Regions from separate parts of the Amycolatopsis sp. lyj-90 genome, predicted to be linked through region 1. Evidence: riboswitches for the same ligand, from Rfam matches in the RefSeq annotation. Region 1 holds a riboswitch; the other holds the start of a gene.
The links. Region 1 has a riboswitch for S-adenosylmethionine ahead of ACLJPX_RS10400 (aminotransferase class V-fold PLP-dependent enzyme). Riboswitches for the same ligand answer to the same signal wherever they lie in the genome.

Region 2: another riboswitch for S-adenosylmethionine. It lies ahead of thrC (threonine synthase); the one in region 1 lies ahead of ACLJPX_RS10400 (aminotransferase class V-fold PLP-dependent enzyme).

Annotation. Positions count from the first base shown of each region.
Region 1 covers NZ_JAJPWP010000002.1:969,030-975,978, forward strand. The annotation lists gene ACLJPX_RS10395 (hypothetical protein) at 1-397, opposite strand, end outside; gene ACLJPX_RS10400 (aminotransferase class V-fold PLP-dependent enzyme) at 417-1,793, opposite strand; SAM riboswitch class IV at 1,826-1,940, opposite strand; gene ACLJPX_RS10405 (M23 family metallopeptidase) at 2,104-2,781, opposite strand; gene ACLJPX_RS10410 (potassium/proton antiporter) at 2,924-4,402, opposite strand; gene ACLJPX_RS10415 (ArsR/SmtB family transcription factor) at 4,514-5,197, opposite strand; gene ACLJPX_RS10420 (penicillin-binding transpeptidase domain-containing protein) at 5,241-6,845, opposite strand.
Region 2 covers NZ_JAJPWP010000009.1:203,687-210,635, forward strand. The annotation lists gene ACLJPX_RS32100 (ComEC/Rec2 family competence protein) at 1-1,246, shown strand, start outside; gene thrC (threonine synthase) at 1,263-2,528, opposite strand; SAM riboswitch class I at 2,541-2,673, opposite strand; gene holA (DNA polymerase III subunit delta) at 2,809-3,795, shown strand; gene rpsT (30S ribosomal protein S20) at 4,013-4,273, opposite strand; gene ACLJPX_RS32120 (EamA family transporter) at 4,607-5,512, shown strand; gene ACLJPX_RS32125 (VOC family protein) at 5,536-5,910, shown strand; gene ACLJPX_RS32130 (class I SAM-dependent methyltransferase) at 5,907-6,494, opposite strand; gene lepA (translation elongation factor 4) at 6,608-6,949, shown strand, end outside.

The DNA.
Region 1 (6,949 bases):
GCGTCACCAGGATCGCGCTCCGCGCGTCGCCGTCCATGTCGAGTTCCCAGTAGCCGACCAGATCCGCCAGCGCGATGGCGACCAGCCCGCCGAGAGCGATCGCGAGGACCTTCCACCACGGCAGGCGCTTCGACCGGAAGGCATAGAAGAGCACGGTGCCGAGGTAAACCGCGAAGACGGCGAACAGCCAGTCGTCCATCCTGCTCATGCCGATGACCGAAACGGCGGACACGGCTTCACGGCTCATCTCCACGCTGTGGACGGATCCCAACAGGCCACCGTTCCCGTAGGCCGTGTAGTCGACCGGGCCCGTGCCGACGGACAAGGCCACCACCGTCAGCTGGGCGAAACCCAGCAACGCCAGCGGAAACCAGTAACGCGGTCGCTCGCTCCCCATGCGAGGGGAGAGTAGTGGGTCAGGCGCAGAACGGGGGAAGCTCCCGCGGGTCGTTCTCCGGCACCCAGCGGCCTTCCGGCTTCTCGTACTGCCAGCGGGCGCCGCGGGCGACGATCTGGCGCAGCGCCAGGACGAGCCGGTCCACGTGCTCGGCGGTGCTGCCGAGACCGAGGCTGACCCGGACGGCCTGCTGGCCGGTCGAACCGGCGGCGGAGATGAGCCGTTTGGTCGCGATGTGCGCGCAGAACGCGCCGTCCCGCACGCCGATGCCGTACTCCGCGGACAAAACAGCGGCGAGCCAGCCCGGGTCGAAGCCGTCGATGACGAAGCTCAGGGTGCCGACGCGGTCGACGGGCGCGTCGAACAGCCGCAGCTCGGCGAAACCGGGGACACCGGCGAGACCACGGCGCAGCCGTGCCAGCAGTTCGTCCTCGTGGGCGACGATCGCGTCCCAGTTCCCGGCCAGCGTCTCGCAGGCGACACCGAGCGCGTAGACGCCGACGGTGTTGGGAGAACCGGCTTCGTGCCGCTCGGCGCCGGCGTTCCAGACCACGCCGAAGTCTTCGGAGTCGCGGGTGACGAGCTTCGTCGCGCCGCCACCGGCGAGGTACGGCTGGGCGGCGCGCAGCCAGTCGGCGCGGCCGATCAGCGCACCGGCGCCGAAAGGCGCGTACAGCTTGTGCCCCGAAATCGCGATGTAGTCGACGTCCAGTTTGCGCAGGGAGATCTTGCGGTGCGGCGCGAGTTGCGCGGCGTCGAGCGCGATCCGGGCGCCGTGCCGCCGCGCGACGGCGGAGATCTCCTTGACCGGCAACAGTTCCCCGGTCACGTTGGACGCGCCGGTGATGACGACCAGCCGCGGGCCCTGAGGGCAGTCCGCGAGCGCTTCGTCCACAGCGGACACCGCGGCGAGGCGGGTGCGCGGGGTCTGGATCCGGCGGACGTTCGGGCCCTTCCACGGCAGCAGCGCGGCGTGGTGCTCGGTGTCGAACACGACGACCGACGTGTGCTTCGGCAGGCTGCGGGCGAGAAGGTTGAAGGAATCGGTGGTGTTGCGGGTGAACACGACGGTGTCGGTCGACCGCGCGTCGACGAAGTCCCGCAGGATTCCGCGCGTCCGCTCGTAAAGCTTGGTGGAGACCTGCGAAGCGAACCCGGCGCCGCGGTGGACGCTGGCGTACCAGGGAAGGAACTCGTCGACGGCGTCGCGCACCTTGTCCAGGCAGGGAGCGCTCGCCGCGTGGTCGAGGTTGGCGTACCCGATGTCGCCACCGGTGACCAGCGGGACCCGCAGATCGGCACACGCCACGGCCGGGATTTCGCGGGTGGCAACGGTTTCCGCGACAGCGGTGGAGATGTCGGCGGGGGTGCTGGTGCGTTCGAGAGCGAGAGTCATCGTCATCCTCCGGGCCTGGGGACCCGACGAGGATCCCGCGCTTGCCCGCCGCACCACGCGACGAGCCAGGTCCTCACCCGGGGCACCCCACCGCGGAAGGAGGGTTGCCGGTCAGCTAGCCGGGGCTTGACGCTGACACTCGTGACCTACGAACGAAGTTAGCGGATGCACCCGCGATCGAGCCACCCCTCGTCCGGATGTTGAGACGCCGGTCACGCGTTCCGCGACCGAGGAGAACCCCCGCGTTTCGTCCTCTGGTTGCGGTACTTGCACGCGCAACTACCGCAACCAGAGGACTAATTGCGGGAGGTCAGACGCGGAATCGGCCGGGCAGGGGGATGGTCGCGCGGGACGAGACCTCGGTGGCCGTACCCGAGTACTGATCGGTGCCCGCGGCGAACTGCCAGCCGCCGAAGATCTTGCCGTCGACCGCTTCGCCGTAGGCCTCGGCGACCTTGGTCGAGACCTCGTCGTAGGACATGCCGTTCCAGTTGCCCGCTCCGACGCCGAAGTCGCGCGAGTCACCGCCCTTGGCGACGGCGGGCAGGGTCCACAGGGTGAAGTGCACGTGGGCGCCGGTGCTGCTGCCGCCGCAGGGCAGCGCGTTGCCGGTCCGGCCGAGGGCGTCGCCCGGGACGACCCGCTGGCCGTCGGTGACCGAAATGCCCTCCATGTGGTAGTACCCGGTCCGCCAGCCGCCGTCGTGGTCGACGGTCACCCAGTCGCCGCCGTCGCAGTGCTGGATCCGGACCGTGCCCGCGAGCGGGGCGCGTACGGTCTTGTCACCCGGGCTGAAGTCGATGGCGTTCTTCACGCCGGAGGTCCCGTTGTCCGAGTGGATCCCCGCCGAGTAGACCGACCGGCCGGTGTCGAACGGCAGGCCGAACGCCGGGAACGCGCCCGCGGCCGCGGCCGGCGTCGAGAGAACCACCCCGACGAGGACGGCGGCGGCCCCCAGGCCGGCGAACCGCACAGGAAGTTTCGTCACCTTGCGTACTCCTTACCCCGTGACACTCACCCATTCGATGGAGTGGATTGCGGGGAAAGTAATCCAAAAGGAGTACAAAAGGGAACAACTCGTAGTGAATTTTCTGAGATCAACCGACGAAAGACTGGTGCGATCTCGTGACCTATTGGCCGGATTCGCCCTTCCACCTGGCGAGGCGTCCGGCACGGTCGACGGCCCGGAGGCGTCGTTCGGCCGCGTCACGGGCGTCGGACGTGGTCACGACGAGTAACTGATCGCGTTCCTGGAGCCGGGTGTCCTTGTTGGGCGTGAAGCCGATGCCGTCGCGCACGAGCAGGCTGATCGTCGCCCCGATCGGCAACCGCAGCTCCGCCAGGTAGACGCCGTGCATCTTCGACCCGGGATTGATCCGGACCTGCAACAGGTCGGCGCCCATCTCGTCGAGCGGTGCGGAGTCGACGTCGATCTCGTGCGCTTGGGCGTGCTGGGTCAGCCCGAGCACTCTCGCGAGCGGGCTCAGCGTCGCACCCTGGAGCAGGGTCAGCACGATGACCAGCACGAACACGGCGTCGACCAGCTCCTGCGCACCGGGCACCCCGGACGACAGCGGGATCAGCGCGAGCACGATCGGGACGGCCCCGCGCAACCCGGCCCAGGACAGGAACACCTGTTCTCGCCAGGGGATCTTGAACGGCAGCGCGGACAGCACCACCGACAGCGGACGGGCGAGCAGCAGCACCACGGCGCCCGCGACGAGCCCCTGGATCAGGCTCTCGAAGATCCTGCTCGGCGAGGCGAACAGGCCCAGCAGGACGAACAGCCCGATCTGCGCGAGCCAGCCGAGCCCCTCCGCGAAGGACAGCGTGTCGGACCGGTGCGGCAGCTTCGAGTTCCCCAGCACCAAGGCGGCGACGTAGGTGGCGAGCAGGCCGGAGGCGTGCGCCAGCTGCCCGCTCGAGTACGCCACGACACAGACGGCGACCGTGGCCAGCGGATACAGGCCGGTCGCCGGCAGCGCGGCCCGTCGCAGCGCGTGCGTGCCGATCCAGCCGAAGGCCAGGCCGATGACCAGCCCGGCGGCGAGTTCGTAGACCACCAGCAGCGGCAGCGACCAGTCGATGGTCGTGCCCTCGGCCAGCACGACGACGGCGATGTACGCCGGGGCGTCGTTGATGCCCGACTCGATCTCCAGCGCGCCGACGAGCCGCTTCCCGACCCCCGCCGATCTCAGCACCGAGAACACCGCGGCGGCGTCGGTCGAGGCGAGCACCGCGCCCCACAGCAACGCCATCCGCCAGTCGAGGCCCAGCAGCCAGTGCAGGGCCGCGCCGGTGACCGCGATACTCACCGCGACGGCCACTGTGGACAGTGCGATTCCGATGCCCAGCGAGGGTTTCACGGCCGTCCACCGGGTGGTGAGACCACCTTCGGACAGGATCATCACCAGCGCGGCGAGGCCGAGCGACTGGGTGAGCTCGGGATTGTCGTACTGGATGCCGAACCCGGCTTCGCCGAGCAGCACCCCCATGCCCAGGTAGAGCAGTAGCGAGGGAAGACCGACCCGGATCGACACGCGGACGGCGATCACGGCGACGAGCAGGACTGCACCACCGGTACCGAGAACGAGCGGGAGCTGCTCCATGTCGCCTCCCGTCCGGTCGCCGTGAGGCCTCCAGAATAGTGAGGCGGTGGTCGTCACTCGTTCGTGTACCGGTCGAAAACCGTCCGGATAGCCTGTGTTACAGACTGTCCTTTACGGACTCCGCAGGGCCACCAGGTCCACCCCGAGTTCCGCGAACGGTTTCTCCGCCGCGGGCAGGACTTTCACCGCGCGGTTGCCCTCACGGGACAACCAGCCGGCACTCACTCCGTGAGACAGTAACGCCGCGGGGACCCGGCCCGCCAAATGATCACGGCGCACTGTCCAATCGAGACAGTCACGCAGCATCGGACGGCGGCTTTCGGCGATCTCCACCCCGAGAGCGCCGAGCACCTCGCGTCCGCGACCGGTCAACGTCAGGCCGTCGGCCTCGTCGATCAGCCCGGCGGTGAGCATCCCGTCCCGCAGCGCGACCCCGACCGTCCCGGCGAGGTGGTCGTAGCAGGTCCGGGCGAATTCGAGCCGCTTCACCCGGACCGACGAGCGCAACCCCTTCACCGGGCGATGCTCGGCGTGCTGCGCCAGATGCTCGATCAGCTCCGCCACCCGGGGGTCGGCGATCCGGACGTAGCTGTGCCGCCCCTGTTTGACCCGCACGACGAAGCCGGCCTCGGCCAGCTTCGTCACGTGTTCGCTCGCCGTCGACGCGGCCACTTCGGCCGCTCCGGCCAGCTCGGTCACCGTCCAGGCACGTCCGTCGAGCAGCGCGAGGCACATCGACGCGCGGCTCGGATCGGCGAGCACGGCCGCGACCTCGGCCAAGGCGATCGTTTCCATGAGTTCACCGTAGAAGACGCACGGTTCGGCGAGGGCCGAAACGTCAGCCCGCCAGGAACTTCGCCGCCAGCCGGACCGCGGGCCCGGAATCGTTGGAGCCCTCGAGCATGACGGCGAACGCGACGTCGCCGCGATACCCGACGAACCAGCCGTTGGCGTCGGCACCCGAACCGAACTGCGCCGTCCCGGTCTTGCCGAAGACGGCTCCGCTGCCCTTCAGTGCCTTCGCGGTCCCCGTCGTGCAGACCTCGCGCATCATCGCCCGAACCTGGTTCAGCACCCCGGCGGGCGGGGCCTGGTAGCCGGTGTTGACCTTGGTCTCGAGCCCCTGCCACAGCTTCGGCACCACCGGCTTCCCCGTCGCGACGGTGGCGGCCATGAGTGCCGCGCCCAGTGGGCTGACCTGCACCCTTCCCTGCCCGATCCCGGCCTCGACCTGCTCGTCGCCGCCCGCCGACGGCTCCACCTTGCCGGTCTCGGTCGCCAGTCCCGGGATCTCGAAGTCGGCGTTGAGGCCGAACTGACTCGCGGCCTTCGCGAGGCCGTCCGCGGGCAGTTGCCCGGCGAGCCGCCCGAACGTCGTGTTGCACGAGGCCGCGAAGGCCGTCTTCAGCGAGACGGTCCCCAGGTCGAACCCGTTTTCGTTCTTGAGCGTGCGGGTCCCGATCTGCTCACTGCCCGGGCAGGCCACCGGTGAGTCGGCGGAGATCCCGCCCTTCTGCAGCGCCGCGGTCGCCGTGGCGATCTTGAAGGCCGAACCCGGCGAATAGAGGCCGTTGAGCGCCTTCGGCTGGTTCCCGGCCGCGCCGTTCTGCGCGACGGCCAGCAGTTCGCCCGAAGTCTTCATCGCGACGATGATCGCCGGCCCCTGGAAGCCGTCGACGGCCTTCTGCGCGGCGCTCTGGGAAGCCACGCTCAAGGTCGAAGCCAGCGGTTCGTCACTCTCGCCCGCCTGCCCGAACAGCGTTTCGACCGGCTTGCCGGAGGCATCGACCCGCGACACGGCGACGGTGGCGGGCGTCCCGGAGCCGCCGTTCTGCTCGGACGCGACCTTCGACAGCGCCCCTTGCAGGATCGGCGCGACACCCGCCGCGTCACCGCCGACGAGGGCTTTGTCGTCCCTGTCGGCCACGACCGGCTTCGCCGAAACGGGAGCCACGGAAAGCTGCTGACCGGCTTCGAGCTTCGGGTGGATCACCGACATCGCCCAGCGGACGACCCATTTCCCCGAGTTGCGGACCAGCTCCAGCTTGCCTTCGTACTTCCAGACGCTGTTGCCCGTGAACGTCCACGAAGCGTGGAAGGTGGCCGACGTCGTGGTCGCGTCCCCCGGCGTCGTCGGAACCTCGCCCAGGGACGTCTTGACCTGCGCCCCGCCGAGCGCGGCGCGCGCCGCGGACAGGGCCGCCGTGCCCGCCGCCGGATCGTCGACCGGCGCACCGGTCAGGTCACCGGTGTCGAACTGCCGCAGGAACCGGACGGCGACCTGGGCGGGGCTTTGGCTCGCGCTCTCGGTCGGCTCTCCGGGCCCGCCGGTGGCGGCGGGCGCCGGATCCTCCTTGACCAGCAGCACCACCGCGGCCACCACGATGACGACGACCGCCAGCGCGGCGCCGATCAGGATCCCTCTTTTCCGGGCAGGACTCATGGACTCGCTCTCCCCCAGTACAGCGCGTACTTCGCGCGCCCCGGGCCAGCCTGCCGATTTCCCCCGCGCGAGGCGGCGCGGCGGCGAGAAAGCGACGGTTCCGA
Region 2 (6,949 bases), on a different contig from region 1:
GGCCGGCTACGCCGAGGGGCTGGCCATCCCGCTGGCCGCGTTCGTGATGACGGCGCCGGTCATCGCGGGCATGGCGGGATCGGTCAGTCTCGTCTCGGTGGTGACCAACGTGCTCGCCGCGCCCGTGGTCGCCCCGGCCACCGTGTTCGGCGTGCTCGCGACCGTCGTCGGACCGTGGTGGCCGTCGGCGGGCAGGCTGCTCGTCCGCCTGACCGAACCCGAGGCGAGCTGGCTCATCACCGTGGCCCGCCATGGCGCCCGCGCGCCGGGAGCGGTCGTGGACTGGCCGGATGGCTGGTGGGGCGGACTGCTGGTGGCCGGCCTGCTCGTCGTGCTGCTCCTCGCCATCCGGCTGCGTCACGGCAGGATCCTGCTGGCGCTCGCTTTGGCCGGTGGGCTCCTCGTCTTCGTTCCGGTGCGGGTGCTGGCCCCGGCGTGGCCACCGGCGTCGTGGAGCGCCGTCGCCTGCGACGTCGGACAGGGTGACGCAGTCGTCCTCGCCACGGCCGAGCCCGGGAGGGCGATCCTGGTCGACACCGGGCCGGAACCAGGTCCGGTGGACGAATGCCTCAGCAGGTTGGGGGTGGACCGCGTTCCGCTGATCGTGCTGAGCCATCTGCATGCCGACCACATCGGAGGCCTCGAATCCGTCTTCGAGGGCCGGTCGGTCGGGGCGGTCGCAGTCGGTCCGGGCCGGGCTCCCGCCTGGGCCTGGCGGCAGGTCGCCGACGAGACCGCGCGCCGCGGGATTCCCTTGCTGGAACTGGGGATCGGGCAACGGCTGGACTGGCCGGGACTGACACTGGACGTACTGGGGCCGCGGTACGTCACCCGGCGCTCGGTCCTCGAACAGGACGGCACGGTGATCAACAACGGTTCGGTGGTCCTGCGTGCCGGGACTCCGGCGGGCCGGTTGCTGCTGACCGGCGACGTCGAACTCGCCGCCCAGGCCGACCTGATGGCCGAAGGCGCCGACCTGCGTGCCGAGATCCTGAAGGTCCCGCATCACGGAAGTCGTTACACGGCACCGGATTTCCTCAACGCCGTCGCGCCGAGGGCCGCGCTGGTGAGTGTCGGCGCCGGAAACACCTACGGTCACCCGAACAAGTCCACTTTGGACAATCTGGCTGCGGTCGGCGCTGCGATCGCCAGGACGGACACGGACGGCGACACGGCGGTCGTCTCCGACGCGCGAGGCCTTGCCCTGACGCGCCGGGGTGAGCCCCGCGGCCCGCCTCGTTCTTGAGGCGGGCCGCCGGAACTCAGATGCCGAGAGCCTCGCGGACCGCGTCGGCCGAGGCGCTGACGGTGGCCTTCGGGCCGATCTTGTCCTCGACGGCGTCGAGGGTCTTGAGGCCGTCACCGGTGATCAGGAGCACGATCTCCTCGTCCGGGTTGAGCTTGCCGGTCTCGATGAGCTTCTTCGCCGTCGCCACGGTGACGCCGCCGGCGGTCTCGGTGAAGACGCCTTCGGTGCGGGCGAGCAGCCGGATGCCCTCGACGACCTCTTCGTCGGTGACGTCTTCGATCGCACCGCCGGTGCGGTTGACCACGTCGAGGACGTAGGGGCCGTCGGCCGGGTTGCCGATCGCCAGCGAACGGGCGATCGTGTCCGGCTTGACCGGCTGGACGACGTCGTGGCCGGCGCGGAACGCCGCCGAGACGGGCGAGCAGCCGGTGGCCTGCGCGCCGAACACCTTGTACGGCGTCTCGTCGACGAGGCCGAGCTGCCCGAACTCACGGAAACCCTTGTCCACCTTGGTGAGCTGGGAACCGGAGGCGATCGGCACCACGATCTGCGAGGGAAGCCGCCAGCCGAGCTGCTCGGCGACCTCGAAGGCCAGCGTCTTCGAGCCTTCGGAGTAGTAGGGCCGGACGTTCACGTTGACGAACGCCCAGCTCTCCTGCTCGGCGGCGAGCTGGGTGGCGAGCCGGTTCACGTCGTCGTAGTTGCCGTCGACCGCGATCAGGTCGCCGTCGTACACGGCGGTGGTGAGGATCTTGGCGCGCTCGAGGGTCTTCGGGATCAGCACGACCGACCGCCAGCCGGCGCGGGCCGCCGCGGCGGCGACCGCGTTGGCCAGGTTGCCGGTCGACGGACAGGCGAGCACGTCGAACCCGAACTCGCGCGCGGCGGCCAGCGCGACGGCGACCACGCGGTCCTTGAACGAGTGGGTCGGGTTGCCGGTGTCGTCCTTGACCCAGACCTTCTTGACGCCCAACGCCTTCGCGAGCCTGTCGGCCTGGATGAGCCTGGTGGCGCCGGGTTCGGTGTTGGGGATTTCCTCGACGTTCGAGGGAACAGGAAGGAGCTTCTTGTAGCGCCAGATGTTTTTCGGCCCGGCTTCGATGTCCTCGCGGCGCACGCGGCCGAAGTCGTAGGCGACCTCGAGCGGCGAGAAGTCCTCGGCGGAAACGAATTCGGGGGCGAGTGGCTGCCGGTGTCCCTCTTCCTTCGACACCAGTTCGACGGCCGGTCCGAGATCCGGGGTCTTGGTGGTGGAGGTCGTGCCGAGGGTTGCGGTCATCGCGAGGTTCCTTCCTCATCTGCCCCGCCATGGCGGGCCGGAATTGGCACCGTGTTCGTCAGCTATCCCGCGATCGCGGAATGACAGGCTGACGCCGGTTGCCGGGGCTTCATCGGGCCGTTCCCTCTGCCCCTCTGGATGAGCGGTATTCGATTGTCGGCACGCGTTAGAGCGCGTCGCCTCGCCAACACCGTACGACATGAGGCTCGGGTGGGGCCACCGTGCCCGGAACACGTCACCGGACAAAGCACCCGAGAGGACGAGTGGGAGGATCGTCACCGTGACGACGCAAGCTTCCGCCCCATCGCCGCTGGTCCTGGTTCTCGGTGAGGAAGAGCTGCTGATCGAACGCGCGGTCCGCAGCGCTTCGGACGCGGCCAAAGCGGCCGATCCGACGGCGGACCTGTCTCGGATCCGGGTGTCGGACCTCACAGTCCCCGCGCTCGCGGAGATGGTCAGCCCTTCGTTGTTCGCCGAGGGCAGGGTGATCGTCCTCGAATCCGCGCACGACATCTCGCAGGAGCTCGCCGACGGGGTGATGGCCTACGTCAAGGCGCCCGCCGAGGGCATCGTGCTCGTCGTCGTGCACAGCGGAGGCGGCCGGAGCAAGGCCGCGAAGGCGCTTCCCACGGCGTTGAAGAAGGCCGGGGCGGAGGTCGTCGAGTGCCCGAAACTGACCAAGGCCGCTGAGCGGGAATCCTTTGTCCGCAACGAAGTCCGCCGGGTCGGCGGGAAGATCGACGGTGCGGCCGTGCTCGCGCTGATCGATGCCGTCGGCTCGGATCTGCGCGAGTTGTCGTCGGCCGCGACCCAGCTCGTCGCGGACGCCGGGGGAGCGGTCGACGAGCAGGCGGTCCGCCGCTACCACCGGGGCCGCGCGGACGTGAACGGGTTCGCGGTCGCCGAGAAGGCCGTCGCCGGTGACATGGCGGCGGCGCTGGAGTCACTGCGCTGGGCGATGCAGCTGGGCGTTCCGCACGTGCTGGTCGCGGACGCCCTCGCCGACGCCGTCCGGACGATCGCGCGGGTGTCCGGCGCGGGTCGCGGGAACCCGAACCAGATGGCGGGCGAACTGGGGATGCCGCCGTGGAAGGTGCGCAAGGCGCAGGGGCAGGCCCGCGGCTGGGGGCAGGACGGTCTCGCCACCGCCATGCGGATCGTCGCCAGGCTCAACGCCGAGGTCAAGGGTGCCGCGGCCGACCCGGAGTACGCGTTGGAACGCGCCGTCCTGGAAGTCGTCGCCGCACACGGCACCCCCAGCCGCTAACACACCCGCCGGACCAACCCCGAAGGTCAACGCGCCCGACAACCGGACCGGCGGACTGTCTCGCCGAAAGCGCGCCAGCGCGACGGCGAGACTTCACCAGTCGCGCGCCCTCCCTTGGGCCGAAGGCCCACGTAAACGCGATGAAGGGGCGCCTCCCCGCGCCACGTGAGTGACAAGCGGATCGACGCCCCTTCGGCGCGTTTACGTCAGCGCGCGATTAAAGAGAGTTAGCGCGCTTCGCCAGCGCGGACTTCTTGTTGGCGGCCTGGTTGGCGTGGAGAACGCCCTTGGTCACGGCCTTGTCCAGCTTCTTGGCCGCGTCCTTCTGCAGCTCCAGGGCCTTGGCCTTGTCGCCGGAGTCGGCGGCCTCGCGGAACTTGCGGATCGCGGTCTTCACCGAGGACCGGATCGCCTGGTTGCGCTGACGCGCCTTCTCGTTGGTGGTGATGCGCTTGATCTGCGACTTGATGTTGGCCACGGGGGCGCTCCTCTTGAATCTCTCGGTGGTTTCACCGCCGCGCTGTGACCGGCCCTGCGCGCTCGTGAAAGCGGCGCGGGTTTCCTCCATGACGGAATGCCACACAGCGGTGAAGGGCGAGCTTAACAGCCGTCCCGGAGCGGATCTCGGCCGCCTCCGGCGAGGCTCTTGCGGTACGGTCGAGAGCGTAGTGCCTAGGGTTCCGCCGCCTGCCCGTTCAGCGAAACACACAATCAGGGCAAGCGGGACAGGTCCGAGCGGCACCATCGGCGGAGCCGGAAGCGCCGCCGTTCATCTGACGGGACAAAAGCCTGGAGGACCGGTGTTTTCCGCATGCGCGGAAAACGTGAAAGGTCCGCAGTGAACGCCACCGCCCTGTCCCTCGTCATCGCCGCCGCCGTCATTCACGCGGGCTGGAACCTGGCAGCCAAGCGGATCCGCCGTGGCGGAGCCCGGTTCGTCTGGGCCTACTACAGCTTGTCCGCGGTCCTGCTCATCCCTGTCATGGCGGTTTCGCTGGCCGTGGAGCCGCAACGTCCACAGTGGACATGGCTGCTCGCCGCCGCGGTCACCGCGGTGTTCCACGTCACCTACGGAGTCGTCCTCCAACGGGGATACGCCGTCGGCGACCTGTCCGTCGTGTATCCCCTCGCCCGCGGGACCGGGCCGCTGATCTCGGTGCTCGCGGCCGTCGTACTGCTCGGCGAGCGACCTGGGCCGCTCGGTTTGGTGGGCGCGTTCCTTGTGGTCGCCGGGGTGCTGGTCATCGGTACCGGTCGGGTACCAGCCCACGCCGACGCCGCGGATCGCGTCGCTCGCCGCAAGGGCGTGGCGTACGGGCTGCTGACCGGACTGACGATCGCCGCCTACACACTCTGGGATGCGCATTCGGTCACCGGTCTCGGTGTCCCGCCGATCGTCTACTTCGGAACCGGTGCGATCGTGCAGAGCCTGCTCATGGCGCCGTACGCGCTGAAGGACCGCGAAGAGGTCTCGTGGCTCTGGCGCGAGCACAAGCGTGAAATCGTCATCGTCGGTTTGTTCTCACCGATCGCCTACCTGCTGGTCCTCTACGCCCTCCGGATCGCTCCGGTGAGCCTCGTCGCACCCGCGCGGGAGTTGAGCATCGTCCTCGGCGGCTTGGCGGCCTGGCTGATCTTGAAGGAAGCGAACGCCGTACGCAGGCTTGTCGGGTCCGTGGTGGTGCTGGCGGGCATCGCCGCGATTGCGATGGCCTGAACCCATCGGGTAGGGATTGAGCCATGGACGTGCTGAGCAGCAGGGTGCTGATCCACCCGAAGGACCTCGACGTGTCGACGGCGTTCTATCGGGACACCCTTGGCTTGGCGATCGACAAGGAGTTCCCTGGTGGGACGGTGTTCTTCGCCGGGAACGGGTCGATCGAGATCGTCGGTACCGGGGAGGCGGGCCCTACCCCGGACGTCGCCTTGTGGCTCCAGGTCCGGGACCTGCCCGCGGCACTCGAGGAACTCGCCGCGAAGGGCTTGGACCCGGTTCGCGGGGCTCGCCGTGAACCCTGGGGCCTGGACGAAGCGTGGATCGCCGACCCGGACGGCACCAGGATCGTGCTGGTCGAGGTGCCGCGTGAGCATCCGTTGCGGACCGACCCGCGTTAGGCCGCGGGCTTGACCGCGCGCAGCTGAGCGGCGAGCGAGGCGCCGAAGCCCGGCGGGTCCCAGGTCCAGGTCTGCAGGTCGGTGAAGCCGGCGGCGGCCGCTTCGTCGGCCAGCTCGTGGCGGGAAACCGGCAGCCACTTCTCGTGCGACGACAGCAGCAGCCTGCCGCCCGCCCGGAGCACGCGGAACAGCTCGGCGAACCCGGCCGCCCGGTCCTCCCACAACTGCACGTTGTTGACGCTCAGGACCACGTCGACGCTCTCGTCCGGCTCGCCCGTGGAGTCCGCGGCGCCGCTCCGCAGCTCCACCTTGTCGCCACACCGTCTGCGGGCGCGGGCGAGCATCTCCGGGGACGGATCGACGCCGATCGCGCGGCCGGCGCGCTCGGCCGCGGCCTGCAGGCCGATACCAGGACCAGGCCCCACGACCAGGGTGGTTTCGCCCGACTCGATCGAGGCCAGTTCGACGATGCGGAGTTCGGTGGCAGCGTTGCCGTGCGCCATCGCCAGGCCACCGAACCGGCCGAGCAGTCCCCTGGGATGGCCGAACGTCTTGTCGAGGATCTGGGTCAGTGAATTACTCATACTTCGAGGGCACCACAGCACGCCACGGGCCGCATCGGGGATGACCCCCACTCGCACCCGGAGCGGCATGGGAGCATAGAGGTGGCACACCCCGACCTTCGCGAGGAAACCCGTTGACGACGTTCGCCGACACGACCTTCACGCCCCCGGAGCTCATCCGGAACTTCTGCATCATCGCGCACATCGACCACGGCAAGTCGACCCTGGCCGACCGGATGCTGCAGCTCACCGGTGTGGTCGAGGAACGGGCCATGCGTGCGCAGTACCTCGACCGCATGGACATCGAGCGGGAACGCGGGATCACCATCAAGGCGCAGAACGTGCGCCTGCCCTGGAAGGTCGACGGTCAGGACCACGTCCTGCACATGATCGACACCCCCGGCCACGTCGACTTCACCTACGAGGTCTCCCGCGCGCTCGAAGCGTGTGAAGGGGCTGTCCTGCTGGTCGACGCC